DNA from 3 places in the Citrobacter sp. KH_055_1 genome. Region 3 is predicted to be linked to each of the others. Evidence: predicted binding sites of a transcription regulator. Region 3 holds the regulator's gene; each other region holds the start of a gene.
The links. The regulator CRP, encoded in region 3, controls carbon source genes, mostly activating them, when cyclic AMP is high. The targets are predictions, from matches to a motif close to ATGTGANNNNNNTCACAT.
Positions count from the first base shown of each region.

Region 1: the regulator CRP is predicted to act here: its motif matches at 3,165-3,182, upstream of AC3ITF_RS20685 (YjcB family protein).
Region 2: the regulator CRP is predicted to act here: its motif matches at 2,907-2,924, upstream of bhsA (multiple stress resistance protein BhsA).

Region 1 is NZ_CM174473.1:4,394,912-4,400,413, forward strand. It holds gene soxR (redox-sensitive transcriptional activator SoxR) at 298-756, opposite strand; gene soxS (superoxide response transcriptional regulator SoxS) at 843-1,166, shown strand; gene AC3ITF_RS20680 (EAL domain-containing protein) at 1,169-2,755, opposite strand; gene AC3ITF_RS20685 (YjcB family protein) at 3,304-3,585, shown strand; gene AC3ITF_RS20690 (autotransporter outer membrane beta-barrel domain-containing protein) at 3,667-5,502, opposite strand, start outside.
Region 2 is NZ_CM174473.1:2,733,597-2,739,098, forward strand. It holds gene mfd (transcription-repair coupling factor) at 1-1,375, shown strand, start outside; gene ldtC (L,D-transpeptidase LdtC) at 1,528-2,493, shown strand; gene bhsA (multiple stress resistance protein BhsA) at 2,581-2,838, opposite strand; gene comR (TetR family copper-responsive transcriptional repressor ComR) at 3,080-3,733, shown strand; gene AC3ITF_RS12885 (glycine zipper 2TM domain-containing protein) at 3,815-4,354, opposite strand; gene ndh (NADH-quinone dehydrogenase) at 4,523-5,502, opposite strand, start outside.
Region 3 is NZ_CM174473.1:353,661-359,162, reverse strand. It holds partial or broken gene AC3ITF_RS01710 (hydrolase) at 1-40, shown strand, start outside; gene AC3ITF_RS01705 (YheU family protein) at 43-261, shown strand; gene AC3ITF_RS01700 (phosphoribulokinase) at 314-1,183, shown strand; gene AC3ITF_RS01695 (OsmC family protein) at 1,256-1,660, opposite strand; gene crp (cAMP-activated global transcriptional regulator CRP) at 1,970-2,602, shown strand; gene AC3ITF_RS01685 (YccS/YhfK family putative transporter) at 2,654-4,741, shown strand; gene argD (bifunctional acetylornithine/succinyldiaminopimelate transaminase) at 4,841-5,502, opposite strand, start outside.

The DNA.
Region 1 (5,502 bases), 730 kb from region 3:
GTTATTGCAACATGCGCTACTATTTCAGGCGCAAAGTCGCACAGGAAAACAGGTGAAGATGCAGGAAAAATTTCGGCTAAAAAACCGCCAATTGACTGGCAATTGTCCTGGGGTGACTTACAATTACTTTATCAACACAGACCGGAACCTCCACTACGTGCTCGACTGAGGGGTGTTGATGTCGGGGGAAACCCTCCCGTGAACCAGCGGGATAGAGTGAAAGACAAAGACCGGAACCAAACTAAAGCGCCCAGTTGTGGCGCTTTAGTTTTATACCCATCACCGGTTTCAAACTCATCAATCATCTTCCAGCAATCGCGCCCCAGTCCCCTGCTCACCAAGCTGATCGCCTGGGTTACGCAACGGACAATCACTGCGTGACAAACAGCCGCAGCCAATACAGCCGTCCAGCTCATCGCGTAGTGCCACCAGAGTATGAATGCGTCGGTCAAGCTCTTCGCGCCATTGTGAAGAAAGCTGCCTCCACTCCTTCGCACTGAGCGAGTGGCCTTCGGGTAATACGCCCAACGCATCACCAATTGTTGCCAGCGGAATACCAATCCGTTGAGCAATCTTGATGATGGCCACATAACGCAGCACATCTCGTTTGTATCGACGCTGATTACCGCTATTGCGCATGCTGCTGATTAACCCTTTGCTTTCATAGAAATGCAGGGTCGATACTGCCACGCCGCTACGCTTTGCCACTTCACCAGGGGTGAGCAGCGCTTTAATCCGGGGTAATTTCTTTTCCATAAATCGCTTTACCTCAAGTTAACTTGAGGAATTATACTCGCCGACAGACAAAACGACGAATCGAATACTGAGAAAGAGGCTGCCATATGTCCCATCAGCAAATTATTCAGACACTTATTGAATGGATTGATGAACATATCGACCAACCGCTGAATATCGAAGCGGTCGCGAAAAAATCAGGTTATTCAAAGTGGTATTTACAGCGAATGTTCCGTACGGTGATGCGCCAGACGTTAGGCGACTATATTCGTCAGCGTCGACTGCTGCTGGCCGCCGTTGAGCTACGCAATACTGAGCGACCTATTTTTGATATTGCGATGGATCTCGGCTATGTATCGCAACAAACATTCTCACGTGTGTTCCGCCGCGAGTTTGATCGAACCCCCAGCGACTATCGCCATCGTTTGTAGAATTATTGCCCGCCCTGCGTCAGTATGGCGGGCGAGCGCTTAACCCAGTGCATGAACTCCTGCGGCGGCAATGCTTTCGCAAAGTACCATCCCTGACAAAACTGTACGCCGCGCTCCAGCAGCCAGCTGATTTGATCCGCTGTTTCGACCCCTTCTGCAATTGTCTTCAGGTGTAAACTTTGCGCCATTTCGATGATATGTTCGGCAATCATGTGGCTGGTACTGTTGGTGGTCAGCGTACTGATAAACGATTTATCGATCTTCAGAATATCCACATTCAACGAAGACAGATTGTGCAGATTGGAATACCCAGTCCCAAAATCATCAAACGCGACTTCATAACCCGCCTGACGAAATGCCTGAATAACCGGGGTCATCTTCTGCAAATCAATAAATCCGCGCTCGGTGACTTCAACCTTAATTTGCTGCGAACGTACAGAGTAGTCGCGTGATTTTTCAGCAATCAGCGCGATCAGCCGGGATGAATGAAAGTCGGAGGCAGAGAGATTTATTGAGATGTAAAGCTGAGGGTGTGCTGACAGAAAATAGCCCAAATCGTTGAACACTTCTTCGACCACATAATCCGTTATCTTCTCAATCATCCCTTCCTTTTCCGCCAGCGGAATGAATTCTGTCGGACTCATGACCTCACCTTTGCAACCGGGCCAGCGCAACAGCGCCTCGGCCCCAACGCATTGACCATTTTTGATATCAATGATCGGCTGGTAATGCAGGCAAAGCTGGCGTTTTTTGAGCGCGCGTTTTAACAGACGGCGAGGAGAATAGTATTGTTGGCGCGTACGCCACCACATCAATAGGATCAGGATGCTACAGATCACGCCGAAAGGGAGCGTTAATACAGCTTCATGATAGAAATTCTGATCAACGCGATCGTCCGTGGTCGACACAATAACCGCAATGGGCCGCTTTTCTGAATGCACGATGGTATAGAAACGATCGTCTTGCTGGAATGTCGGGGCATCGCCGCGTACCAGCGGCAGTAATTGCGCAACGTTTGACCCTTCACTGGCAGAGAAAAAGCTATCTGTTACCGTATCATAGACACCCCAGGCGAGGTCCGGATCATCAGACATGACCTCGCTGTAGGATAAAGGATTGATAACGACAACGTAGTTTCCTCTTTGCATATACGTCATTCTGTAGCCAGAAAAAAACGGCGTATCGCGATAGTAATAAATGGAGATGTCCGGCGTCCGCTTATAGTCAGCGGTGGGCATAATATATGAGGCTGGCGGCACCATCGACGTTGAGCACAAAAAATGATCGCCCTGCGCATAAATGAGATCGCTGATATATAAACGCCCACGAATAATATTCAGCATACTTTTTTGATGCGCCGGGGTACACATCTCCCCTTGATACAGTTGTGCCATATCACGCGCGAGATCGGCTTGCTGGATCACCAGCTCTGTTTTATTGAGGGCCAGCTGCGCAAAAGTGCGGAGTTGATTGCGGGTTTCGGACGTCGCCCTGACATGAGCAAACCATAACGCCAGTACCACGGGGAGCAATACCACCGTGAGTGTTCCAAGGAACCTCAGCGTCTTACGTCGCGCACTGTGAGTCATGTCAGCCCTATTTCCCTGTATCGTATATGCCAGTACCCATCAAGGCAGGATGCTATAAACGCCGGCTAGTTAAGTTGTATGAATCTATCAACATTCGCAACCGCCGTCTCTATGTAAAAGTCTGATAATAGCGGATGATGATATTCTTTTTCCGTAAGGCAAACTTAAAGTTAAGCTTATTTGAAAATAGCACACTGTAAAAGTCGTAATGTTTTATACGCGTTATACGGGCTTCGCATAAAAAATACATAAATTTTTTTAAAGATTAATTTAGGATAAAGATAACAAGCAGCGTAAATACACCTTCTATTACGAATGATGCATTCGCTCACCACATCCTATAACCACAATTAAATAAAGGCTATTAACCAATAAAAAGAGCGTCCCGCACTGGTGAACAAACGAACAGATGTGATATAGTTCACAAAAATCATGTAACAGAAACAGTGTTTCATTGATGTGCATGCCCGCCGATAGCCAGAGTGCCACACCTGTTGTGAACAACCCCGTGCTGTCCTGGGCATCAAGACTTTTTGAGGACGTTTTTCATGGCAACAATAACAACTGGCGTAGTTCTTCTGCGGTGGCAACTGCTGAGCGCAGTGCTGATGTTTTTAGCCAGCACGCTCAATATCCGTTTTCGTAAATCAGATTATATTGGCCTGGCCGTTATCAGCAGCGGTTTAGGGCTGGTTTTCGCCTGCTGGTTTGCAACCGGATTGCTCGGCATCACCCTGATGGACGTGTCCGCTATCTGGAATAACATCCAGTCTGTGATGGTAGAAGTGATGAGCCATACGCCGCCAGAGTGGCCGATGGTATTAAACTGATCAAAAGAAAGCGTCCGACTGAACTAAAATTTCAATCGGACGCTTATTTTTAGGTTAAGTGAACCCATTCAAAGCTATGAACTACCACTCCATACGGAAACCCGCGTTAACCTGCCAGTTCATATCAATGTCACCTCCCGCCGATCTTTCCAGATCAACATACAACCGGGAGTTATTGTTCTGAGTGAGATGGATATTGGTACCTATACCATAGTTGATCCAGGAGTCACTTCCCCCTTCGCTCACTTTCAGTGCGGCATCTTTACCCCAAACGGTGACATCACGATCGCCAGCAAACTCATGCAGCAAATCCAGCTTCACGTAAATATCGCTATCCGGGCGCGATTCAAACCGATAACCTCCGCGCAATCCAACACGGCCAATAACGCTGTCTATATCGTTTTGACGGACTTTCAACCCACTACTGGTGGTGTAACTGGCCTCATCCAGATAGGTATACACGAGCTGACCTTGCGGTTCGATAAACGTAGAGTTTCCTAAGCTAAACTCGCGACCGTATTCTGCGCTGGCACTGATTGACCATGTGCTGCTATCTGCAAAGCCAGAGTTGCCGTATGTGTTCCTGTAATTGAAGTCACTTTCATGGCGGCTATATTTCAACACCAGATCCAGGTAATCTTGTTTCTCTGGGCGATTCCATGCAGCATAAAGTGAACCACCGTAGTTCTTGTTATCGCCAGTACCATAAGTGAAGTCGGCATTGCCTCTCATGTAATGCGCGGCAATCCCTCGCGTCCAGACAGACGATTCGCCTTCGTCTTTGTTGTCATAACCGAGTTGCCAGAAGCTATACAGGTTTTTGAAGTAGCTCCCAGTATCACTCTCTATTTCACCACCTTTATAGCGTATCCACAGACCATTTTGCTGCTGATCCTGGCGGAGTTCGCCTAAACGCTTATTCAGGCTGTCGATTTCAAGACGAGCGGTCGCCATTGCGTAGTTCAGCCCAGCATTGGCGATCACGGTGTTACTACCTGCGCTGGCTTTCGTCGAAACACCCGTGATATACCAGTTGGTACCGTACTGGCTTTGCGGATCGCCTTCACGGATATCAGAACGCAGCAGTGGTTTATAGTCATACACATACTCGTTCGTAATATCGACTTTATCGTACGCTTCGAATGTCACATTACTTGCCGCATCGGCAACCCAGATATCTTCCTTCAAATCAGTGAGCTTGTTGATATTCAACGCTTCAATCGCATGTGTACCGCCGGTACTACTTTTGACAACTTCAATGAAGTCGCTGCCGTTACGTCGCTGCTCATCCGTTTTATTGGTATTGACATCAATCAGGAAAATACCGTTGTTCCCTTTCAAATCATGAATTTTAACGGTTTCGTTGATACTCTGATTGGTGTGCAGGTTAAAACCATGCAGGTTTACCGTACCGCCGTCTTTCAGGGTGATGGCACTGATTTCCGCATCTTTACCATCGGGGATCCAGTGGGCGTTATTCGCCAGCGTAAGGTTGAGATCGCCGCTCCATTTCCCGGTTGTTGCGTCAAAGAAGTTTGCTTCATGCCCATGCCAGTATGAATCTGCCCCATTAAGCGTAATATTCATCTGGCTTGTATTAGAATAAAGCTTATCACCGAAGTCGAGGTTACCTAATAGATTAACCTTGTTGCCTCCGGCCTGATTAATATTAACGACACCACCGTCTTTAGCACTGACCGCATCACTTTTTGATGAGCCTTCCGGGTAACCGCTATTGTTCTCCAGGAGTTCTTTAAAGTTACTGGCATAGGTATTAATGTAAACATCTCCACCGTTTGCCGTAATGGTTGAACCCGCACCCCGAGCATAGACTCCGTTATTAGCCAGCGTTGCATCTTCGCCCTGTTTGGTGTGCTCAACTTCAGAACGAATGTACACATTGCCGTTCACAGACAC
Region 2 (5,502 bases), 2.4 Mb from region 3:
GCAAGCGCAGATCCTGGAGCAGGTCGCTGAAGGTAAAATCGATATTCTTATCGGTACCCACAAACTGCTACAAAGCGATGTGAAGCTAAAAGATTTAGGTCTGCTGATCGTCGATGAAGAGCACCGCTTCGGCGTGCGGCATAAAGAGCGAATCAAAGCGATGCGCGCTGACGTGGATATTCTGACGCTAACCGCAACGCCGATCCCTCGCACGCTGAATATGGCGATGAGCGGTATGCGCGATCTGTCGATCATTGCCACGCCGCCCGCCCGCCGTCTGGCGGTCAAAACCTTTGTACGCGAGTATGACAATCTGGTGGTACGCGAAGCCATTCTGCGTGAAGTGCTGCGTGGCGGTCAGGTCTATTATCTGTTCAACGACGTTGAGAACATCCAGAAAACTGCCGACAGGCTGGCAGAACTGGTGCCGGAAGCGCGTATTGCCATCGGGCATGGACAGATGCGCGAGCGCGAGCTGGAACGCGTGATGAACGATTTCCACCACCAGCGATTTAACGTGCTGGTGTGTACCACCATTATCGAAACCGGGATCGACATTCCGACTGCCAACACGATTATCATCGAACGTGCGGACCACTTCGGTCTGGCGCAGCTGCATCAGCTACGTGGTCGCGTGGGACGCTCGCATCACCAGGCCTACGCCTGGCTGCTGACACCGCACCCGAAAGCCATGACCACCGACGCACAAAAACGCCTCGAAGCCATTGCCTCACTGGAAGATTTGGGTGCAGGTTTTGCGTTGGCGACCCACGACCTCGAGATTCGCGGGGCAGGCGAACTGCTGGGTGAAGACCAGAGCGGCTCAATGGAAACCATCGGTTTCTCGCTGTATATGGAGCTGCTGGAGAACGCGGTGGATGCGCTCAAAGAAGGGCGTGAGCCGTCGCTGGAAGATCTCACCAGTCAACAAACCGAAGTGGAACTGCGCATGCCGTCGCTGTTGCCGGATGATTTCATTCCCGATGTGAACACGCGACTGTCATTCTATAAACGCATTGCCAGTGCAAAGGGTGAAAATGAACTGGAAGAGATCAAGGTCGAGCTAATCGACCGCTTTGGCCTGCTGCCCGATCCTGCCCGCACGCTGCTGGATATTGCCCGTCTGCGCCAGCAGGCGCAAAAGCTGGGTATCAGAAAGCTCGAGGGTAATGAAAAAGGCGGTACCATTGAATTTGCAGAGAAAAACCACGTCAACCCAGTGTGGCTGATCGGTTTGCTGCAAAAACAACCACAGCACTTCCGCCTGGACGGTCCCACGCGCCTGAAGTTTATTCAGGACCTTGCTGACCGTAAAACGCGTATGGAGTGGGTGCGTCAGTTTATGCGCCAACTGGAAGAAAACGCCGTAGCATAGCCATCAGGCCGGGTGCAGTTCACCGTACGCACCCGGCCAGTTGAATTTACAAACTCTTTGCACTTCCCTGCACTTCCCGACACAGCAAACCGCCATAATTCCTGTTTACTTTTACATGATAAAAACCACGTAAAAACAATGGACTTATGGCAATGTTAAACAATAAGCAATTCTCTCGCTGGCTGACGTATTTTACGCTTGCCGCGTCTCTTGCGCTGGCGCTTCCGGCCCAGGCGAACACCTGGCCGCTGCCTCCGCCAGGAAGCAGACTGGTGGGTGAAAATACCGTACACGTTGTCGAAGATAACGGCGGTTCACTGGAAGCCATTGCGAAAAAGTACAATGTGGGTTTTTTAGCGCTGCTACAGGCTAATCCTGGCGTCGACCCTTTCGTGCCAAGAGCCGGTAGCGTATTAACCATTCCGCTGCAAACCCTGCTACCGGATGCCCCGCGCGAAGGGATTGTGATTAATCTTGCCGAGTTGCGTCTGTACTATTATCACCCAGGTAAAAATTCGGTGACCGTGTATCCGATTGGTATTGGTCAACTGGGCGGAGATACCCTGACCCCCACCATGGTAACCAGTATCTCTGATAAACGAGCCAACCCGACCTGGACCCCAACGGCCAATATCCGCGCCCGTTACAAAGCCAATGGTATCGACCTGCCTGCCGTCGTCCCTGCGGGTCCGGATAACCCGATGGGTCATCATGCCATCCGCCTGGCGGCTTACGGTGGAGTCTATTTACTTCACGGTACCAACGCTGATTTTGGTATCGGTATGCGCGTCAGCTCTGGCTGTATTCGCCTGCGCGACGGTGATATTGAAACCTTATTCCGTCAGGTTACGCCAGGTACCAAGGTCAATATTATCAACACGCCAATCAAAGCCTCTGTTGAACCCAACGGCGTGCGCCTCGTAGAAGTGCATCAGCCGCTGTCGGAAAATATTGATGACGATCCGCAGGTGCTGCCGATCGTACTGAACGCGTCGATGAAGACGTTTAAGAATGCAGCACAAACGGATGCCTCCGTCATGGAACACGCTATGGAACTGCGTTCCGGGATGCCGGTAGACGTAACGCGTCATCACGACGTCAGTCAGCAGTCACTGTAAACGGTTGCCCATAAAAAACCCCCGCTGGATGTTATTCCGCGGGGGTTTTTTTAGTTAACTCGCAGTGGCATTGCGATGGGTTAAAACTTATTTGTAGATTACCGCTGTACCATGAAGAGTGTTAGGACCGGTCACAGAGGTAATACGGAACGATTTCGCCCCCATTTCATCTGCTTTCTGCGCCAGTTGATCTTCCAGAGAACCTAAGTTAGTCCCCGCATTCGCAGAGATAATCCCTACCTTCTGTTGGCCTTCAGGCGTGGCCTGAACTTCTACAGCGGCAAAGCTGGCAAATGAAAGTGAGCTCAGAACCGTAGCAAGTAGCAGCGTTTTTACGTTTTTCATAATAGTGACCTTATGCAGATGAATGTCTGTCGAAAAGATTAACTTAACGATCGATAGGGAAATCATAGATGTGATCCAGGTCACACGTCAATGTTTTTTATAACGATCGTTATATAAAATACAAAGGTCTTATTTTTCATATCAATAGAAACAAATTATTTTTATCGTGAATACACTGGAGAGTGTGGGCAAATATTTTTATAATGATTGTTCAATAAACCCAACCAGGTACGACGGCACCATGACAACTGAAACGACAGGTTGTGCAAAAAAAAGCCGTGGCCGACCAAAAGTGTTCGACAGGGAAGCCGCGCTTGATAAGGCCATGACACTCTTCTGGCAGCACGGATATGAAGCGACCTCGCTCGCCGATCTCGTGGAAGCAACCGGTGCCAAAGCGCCCACGCTGTATGCGGAATTCACCAATAAGGAAGGGTTATTTCGTGCCGTGTTGGACCGCTACATCACCTGCTTCGCTGCAAAGCACGAAGCCCAACTCTTTTGCGAAGAAAAAAGCCTCACCTGTGCGCTGGAAGACTATTTCACGGCAATCGCCACCTGCTTCACTAGCAAAGACACCCCGGCAGGATGTTTTATGATTAATACCTCCGCAACGCTTGCCGCCTCTTCTCGCGATATTGCGCACACGGTGAAATCCCGCCATGCCATGCAGGAGCAAACGCTGACCCAGTTTCTTCGCCAGCGCCAGCAACATGGCGAAATTCCGGCACACTGCGATCCGCAGAAACTGGCCGAATTTCTGAACTGTATTTTACAAGGCATGTCGATCAGCGCCCGCGAAGGGGCAACTTTTGAGAAATTGATGCAGATAACCCGGACCACGCTGCGTCTGTGGCCTGAACTGCTGAAAGAAGAAACCGCGCCTCTGGCCTGAACTCCGCATTAACCTTCTGATAAAAAAAGCCCCCCAGCCTGAGCGAATGGGGGGCTAATTAATGTACAGAGCAAGACTATTTTACGCGTTGTTATTCAGCACCAACTGGCCGTTGTTATCCAGTGGGATTTGCGAGCCAGGGTCTTTATCCATGCGGATTTTGCCCTGCTGATCGCCAATTTTGTAGGTCACGTCGTAACCCAGCATTTTTTCCGATTTGTCATACACTGTTTTACAGCGCTGCTGCGTACTGGTGTAAGTATCGTTTTCCTGCATCGAACCCTGGATCTGGTTCCCGGCATAACCGCCACCTAATGCCCCTGCAACGGTGGCAATATCTTTACCGCGTCCGCCGCCAAACTGATGACCGATAACCCCACCCGCAACAGCGCCCAGCACTGAACCCGCAATACGATTTTCATCCTGCACCGGTTTACGGTGGGTAACCGTCACGTTACGGCATTCCTGACGCGGCGTTTTTACCGTTTCTTTAATCGGGGTCGCAGAGACAACATGTGCATATTGTGGGCCACGCTCAAACACGTTAAGACTGGCCACTGCTGCCACACCCAGCGCAGCAGCTACGCCAATCCCTATACCCGCCAACATTGATTTATTCACGGGACTTCCTCCTTTTTTGCTATTAGCAACAACTTTGCAACAGGAGATGAAAAATGCCAATCAGATTACGGATGAAAATAGCGGAACAAGGAAGCAAAGCAGCAGGATTCAGAGAACTCTTAAGGAAGGGGCCGGATGAACAGCGTCATCCGGCATCACACATCGATATTAGTGCAGTTTCAGGCGCGGGCGAATTACACGGTTGATACTACCCACCAGCATCATCAGGCCGGTTTTGAAATAGCCGTGCAGCGCAATCTGGTGCATACGGTACAGCGAGATGTAGACAAAGCGCGCAATGCGCCCTTCCACCATCATCGAACCGCGCGTCAGGTTGCCCATCAGGCTACCAACGGTAGAGAAGTTAGACAGTGAAACCAGCGAGCCATGATCTTTATACTGATACGCCTTCAGCGGCTTGCCGTTCATCTGCGCCAGAATGTTGCTCATTGCGCACGATGCCATCTGGTGTGCAGCCTGGGCGCGCGGCGGGACAAAGCCCCCTTCCGGACGTGCGCAGGAGGCACAGTCACCAATCGCGTACACGTCAGGGTCGCGCGACGTCTGCAGAGTCGGTTCAACCACCAGCTGATTAATGCGGTTCGTTTCCAGACCGCCAATATCCTTCATAAAGTCTGGCGCTTTGATACCTGCCGCCCAGACCATCAGATCGGCTTCAATATACTCGCCGTCTTTGGTGTGCAGACCGCCTTCATCAGCGCTGGTCACCATCGTCTGCGTCAGCACACGCACGCCCAGCTTGGTCAGCTCATTATGAGCCGCGCTGGAAATACGTGGCGGCAACGCAGGCAGAATACGCTCACCGGCTTCCACCAGCGTCACGTTCAGCGCTTCGTTGGTTAACCCTTTGTAGCCGTAGCTGTGCAGCTGTTTCACCGCATTATGCAGTTCAGCCGACAGCTCAACGCCCGTCGCACCACCACCGACAATAGCGATATTCACTTTGCCGTTAGCGCCCAAATTCGCCGAATATTTCAGGAACAGGTTCAGCATTTCCTGATGGAAACGGCGAGCCTGATGCGGGTTATCAAGGAAGATGCAATGATCTTTGACGCCCGGCGTGTTGAAATCATTGGAGGTACTACCCAACGCCATTACCAGCGTGTCATACGCCACTTTGCGCTCAG
Region 3 (5,502 bases):
CCGTATCCCCGACTGGCTGACAACGTATCTGGAGGCATAATCATGCAGATCCCCTGGCAGGACTTATCCCCTGAAGCGCTGGACAATCTGATTGAAAGCTTTGTCTTGCGCGAAGGCACCGATTATGGTGAACATGAACGTTCGCTCGAACAAAAAGTCGCCGACGTCCGACGCCAGTTACAATCTGGCGAAGCTGTACTGGTATGGTCAGAACTGCATGAAACGGTCAACATTATGCCGCGAAAACAGTTTCGCGAATAACCCGCAGCCGGCGGCTGACTATAATAAAAACTAACCTATCCATGGAGTTATTATGTCTGCCAAACATCCGGTGATTGCGGTAACAGGATCCAGCGGCGCGGGGACCACCACCACCAGCCTCGCGTTTCGTAAAATTTTCGCCCAGTTAAATCTGCGCGCCGCCGAGGTGGAAGGCGACAGTTTTCACCGCTATACCCGTCCGGAGATGGACATGGCGATCCGCAAAGCGCGCGACGCCGGGCGACACATCAGTTACTTCGGCCCCGAAGCCAACGACTTCGGCCTGCTGGAACAAACCTTCAGCGAATACGGCCAGACCGGCAAAGGCCAGTCACGAAAATATCTGCACACCTACGATGAAGCCGTACCGTGGAATCAGGTTCCGGGAACGTTTACCCCGTGGCAGCCGCTGCCTGAACCCACAGACGTCTTATTCTATGAAGGCCTGCACGGTGGCGTGGTGACGCCGCAGCAAAACGTGGCGCGGCATGTTGATCTGCTGGTCGGCGTGGTACCGATCGTCAATCTGGAGTGGATCCAGAAGCTGACCCGCGACACCAGCGAGCGCGGTCACTCCCGCGAGGCGGTAATGGATTCGGTGGTACGTTCAATGGACGACTACATTAATTACATCACCCCGCAGTTTTCCCGTACGCATATTAACTTCCAGCGTGTACCGACCGTCGACACCTCCAATCCTTTTGCCGCCAAAAGCATTCCGTCACTGGATGAAAGCTTTGTAGTGATTCATTTTCGTAATCTGGAAGGCATCGACTTCCCGTGGCTGCTGGCGATGCTGCAGGGCTCATTCATTTCCCATATCAATACATTAGTGGTGCCGGGCGGCAAGATGGGGCTGGCGATGGAATTGATTATGCTGCCGCTGGTCCAGCGACTGATGGAAGGCAAAAAAATCGAGTAAAGCGTGGGAAGTGCCCGATGGCGTTACGCTTATCGGGCCTACAAATCAACATCATCCATCCGGCATCAGGGATTACGCGGCAATCACTTCATAGGAATGGGTAATATTCACCGCTTTTTCCAGCATCAGCGCCACGGAGCAGTATTTTTCCGCGGAGAGATCGACGGCGCGAGACACCGAAGCGTCTTTCAGATCGTTGCCGGTAACGATGAAATGCAGATTAATATGGGTAAACAGACGCGGCGCTTCTTCACGACGCTCGGAAGTGAGCTTCACTTCGCAGTTGGTCACATCCTGACGACCCTTTTGCAGGATCGACACCACATCAATGGCGCTACAGCCACCCGCAGCCATGAGTACCATTTCCATCGGGCTCGGCGCTTTATCACCGGAGTTACCGTCCATCAAGATTTGGTGGCCTGAGGCGGACTCACCGAGGAAGGTTAACCCCTCAACCCACTTTACACGCGCTTGCATATTTCGTAACTCCAATGTTTCAATTTTCCTGACAGATTACGCGTACATAACAATTCTCGCAACGGAAGGCGACCTGAGTCATGCTGAAGCGAGACACCAGGAGACACACGGCGAAAGCTATGCTAAAACAGTCAGGATGCTACAGTAATACATTGACGTACTGCATGTATGCAGAGGACATCACATTACAGGCTGCAGTTCACTTTTTAGCAGCCCCTTTCCCAGGTAGCGGGAAGCATATTTTTGCAACCCCAGAGGCAGCGTCGTGTTCTGACTCTGGAGACAGCTTATAACAGAGGATAACCGCGCATGGTGCTTGGCAAACCGCAAACAGACCCGACTCTCGAATGGTTCTTGTCTCATTGCCATATTCATAAGTACCCATCGAAGAGCACGCTGATTCACCAGGGTGAAAAAGCGGAAACGTTGTATTACATCGTTAAAGGCTCAGTGGCAGTGCTGATCAAAGATGAAGAAGGGAAAGAAATGATCCTCTCTTATCTGAATCAGGGCGATTTCATTGGTGAATTAGGCCTGTTTGAAGAAGGCCAGGAACGTAGCGCCTGGGTACGTGCCAAAACCGCATGTGAAGTTGCTGAAATTTCATACAAAAAATTTCGTCAATTAATCCAGGTTAACCCGGATATTCTGATGCGCCTGTCTTCTCAGATGGCTCGTCGCCTGCAGGTAACGTCCGAAAAAGTAGGCAACCTGGCCTTCCTGGATGTCACCGGTCGTATCGCCCAGACCCTGTTGAACCTGGCGAAACAACCTGACGCGATGACCCACCCGGACGGCATGCAGATCAAAATCACCCGTCAGGAAATTGGCCAGATCGTTGGCTGCTCCCGTGAAACCGTTGGTCGTATCCTGAAAATGCTGGAAGATCAGAACCTGATCTCCGCGCACGGTAAGACCATCGTCGTCTACGGCACGCGTTAACCTCGTCGAAATGGCGCGTTACCTGGTAATGCGCCATTTTTGTTTGCACCGATGTGGCGAAGACTGATTTATCACCCCGAGATCAACTACGCACTACGACAAACGCTGGTGCTGTGTTTACCCGTGGCTGTCGGTCTTATCATCGGTCAGCTTCATCTGGGACTGCTATTCTCCCTCGTCCCCGCCTGCTGCAACATTGCCGGTCTTGATACCCCGCATAAGCGATTTTTTAAACGCTTAGTTATTGGCGCGTCACTGTTTGCCGGATGTAGCCTGATCATGCAGCTATTGCTGGCAGAAAGCATTGCGCTCCCGCTGATCCTTACCGGCCTGACGCTGGTTCTCGGCGTGACCGCCGAGTTAAGCCCGCTGCATGCACGACTGCTGCCCGCCTCACTGATTGCGGCAATTTTCACGCTAAGCCTGGCTGGCAACATGCCGGTCTGGGAACCGCTGCTGATCTATGCGCTGGGAACTTTGTGGTACGGCGCGTTCAACTGGTTCTGGTTCTGGCTGTGGCGTGAGCAGCCGCTGCGCGAATCGCTCAGCCTGTTATATCGCGAACTGGCCGATTACTGTGAAGCGAAATACAGCCTGCTAACCCAGCACGTCGATCCCGAAAAAGCGCTGCCCCCGCTGCTGGTTCGCCAGCAAAAAGCGGTGGATCTGATCACCCAGTGCTATCAGCAAATGCATATGCTGTCGGCGCATCACAACAACGAGTACAAACGCCTGCTACGGGCCTTTCAGGAGGCGCTGGATTTGCAGGAGCATATTTCCGTCAGCCTGCATCAACCAGAAGAGGTGCAGAAGCTGGTCGAACGCAGTCATGCAGAACAGGTGATTCGCTGGAATGCGCGCACCGTCGCCGACCGGTTACGCGTACTGGCAGATGACATTCTGTATCACCGCTTACCAACACGCTTTTCGATGGAAAAACAGATTGGCACGCTGGAGAAAATTGCCAACCAGCACCCGGAAAACCCGGTCGGGCAGTTTTGCTACTGGCACTTTAGCCGCATTGCCCGCGTGCTACGCACCCAGCGTCCGCTGTATGCCCGAGATTTAATGGCCGACAAACAGCGCCGCCTGCCGTTACTCCCGGCCCTGAAAAACTATCTGTCGCTGAAATCTCCCGCGTTGCGTAATGCCGGGCGTATCAGCGTCATGCTGAGCATCGCCAGCCTGATGGGCAGCGCCTTACACCTGCCCAAACCTTATTGGATCCTGATGACGGTCCTGTTCGTCACGCAAAATGGCTACGGTGCCACGCGGGTACGCATTCTGCATCGTTCGCTGGGTACGCTTGTCGGGCTGGTGATTGCCGGCGTCACGCTGCACTTTCATATTCCGGAAGGGTTTACGCTGGCTGCCATGCTGGTCATCACCCTCGTCAGCTATCTGATCATGCGCAAAAACTACGGCTGGGCCACCGTCGGGTTTACGGTTACGGCGGTGTATACCCTGCAGTTGCTGACGCTGAACGGAGAACAGTTTATTGTGCCGCGCTTTGTCGATACGGTGCTGGGCTGTTTGATTGCCTTTGGCGGCACGCTCTGGCTGTGGCCACAGTGGCAAAGCGGCCTGCTGCGCAAAAACGCCCACGACGCTCTGGAAGCTGACCAGGAAGCTATTCGCCTGATCCTCAGCAACGATCCACAGGCCACACCGCTGGCGTATCAGCGTATGCGGGTCAACCAGGCGCATAACACGCTGTTTAACTCACTGAACCAGGCGATGCAGGAGCCAGGATTTAACTCACATTACCTGGCCGATATGAAACTGTGGGTCACGCACAGCCAGTTCATCGTCGAACATATTAATGCGATGACCACGCTGGCCCGGGAACACACCATGTTGACGCCGGATTTGGCGCAGCGGTATCTGCAGTCCTGTGAAATTGCGATTCAGCGTTGTCAGCAGCGGCTGGAATATGACGGGCCGGGGAGCTCCGGTGATGTGAATATTCTCGAGTCGTCGGAGATGCTGTCCCACGGTCCATTAAGTACCCTGGAGCAGCATCTGCAACGTATACTGGGGCATCTGAATACCATGCACACCATTTCGTCGGTGGCATGGCGTCAACGCCCGCACCACGGTATCTGGCTGAGCCGCCGGTTGCGGGATATGAAAGGTTAAGATCGACTGCCGGATGCGCTACGCTTATCCGGCCTACGAATCACACCTTACCCTGTAGGCCGGATAAGGCGTTTACGCCGCCATCCGGCAATCAACCAATCAGCCCACCACCTTCGCCACCGCTTGCGCAAAGCGCTGCATCCCTTCATCGATATCCGCCTCTTCCACCACCAGCGATGGCGCAAAACGCATCACATCCGGCCCCGCGTTCAGTACCATAACGCCTTCATGAGCAGCGGCGTAGAGGAAATCACGCGCCCGACCTTTGAACTGCGGTTTCAGCTCCGCGCCAATCAGCAGTCCCATACCGCGAATATCGCTAAAAATGTCATACTGAGCATCTATTTTCTGTAAATGCGCAACAAATGCCTGACGTTTGACCTGAATACCGTCCAGCACGTCCGGCGTGTTGATAATATCGAACGCCGTCTCTGCAACCGCACAGGCCAGCGGGTTACCGCCGTAGGTTGAACCGTGCGAACCGACATGGAACGCAGAAGCGATTTCCTGAGTGGTCAACATCGCGCTCACCGGGAAACCGCCGCCGAGGGCTTTGGCGCTGGTCAGGATATCCGGCGTCACGCCGTAGTGCATATAGGCAAACAGGTCGCCGGTACGCCCCATACCACACTGCACTTCATCAAACACCAGCAATGCCTGATGCTGATCGCACAGTTCGCGCAGGCCCTGCAGGAATTCCGGCGTGGCGGCCATAACACCCCCTTCGCCCTGAATTGGCTCGACCACCACCGCGCAGGTGT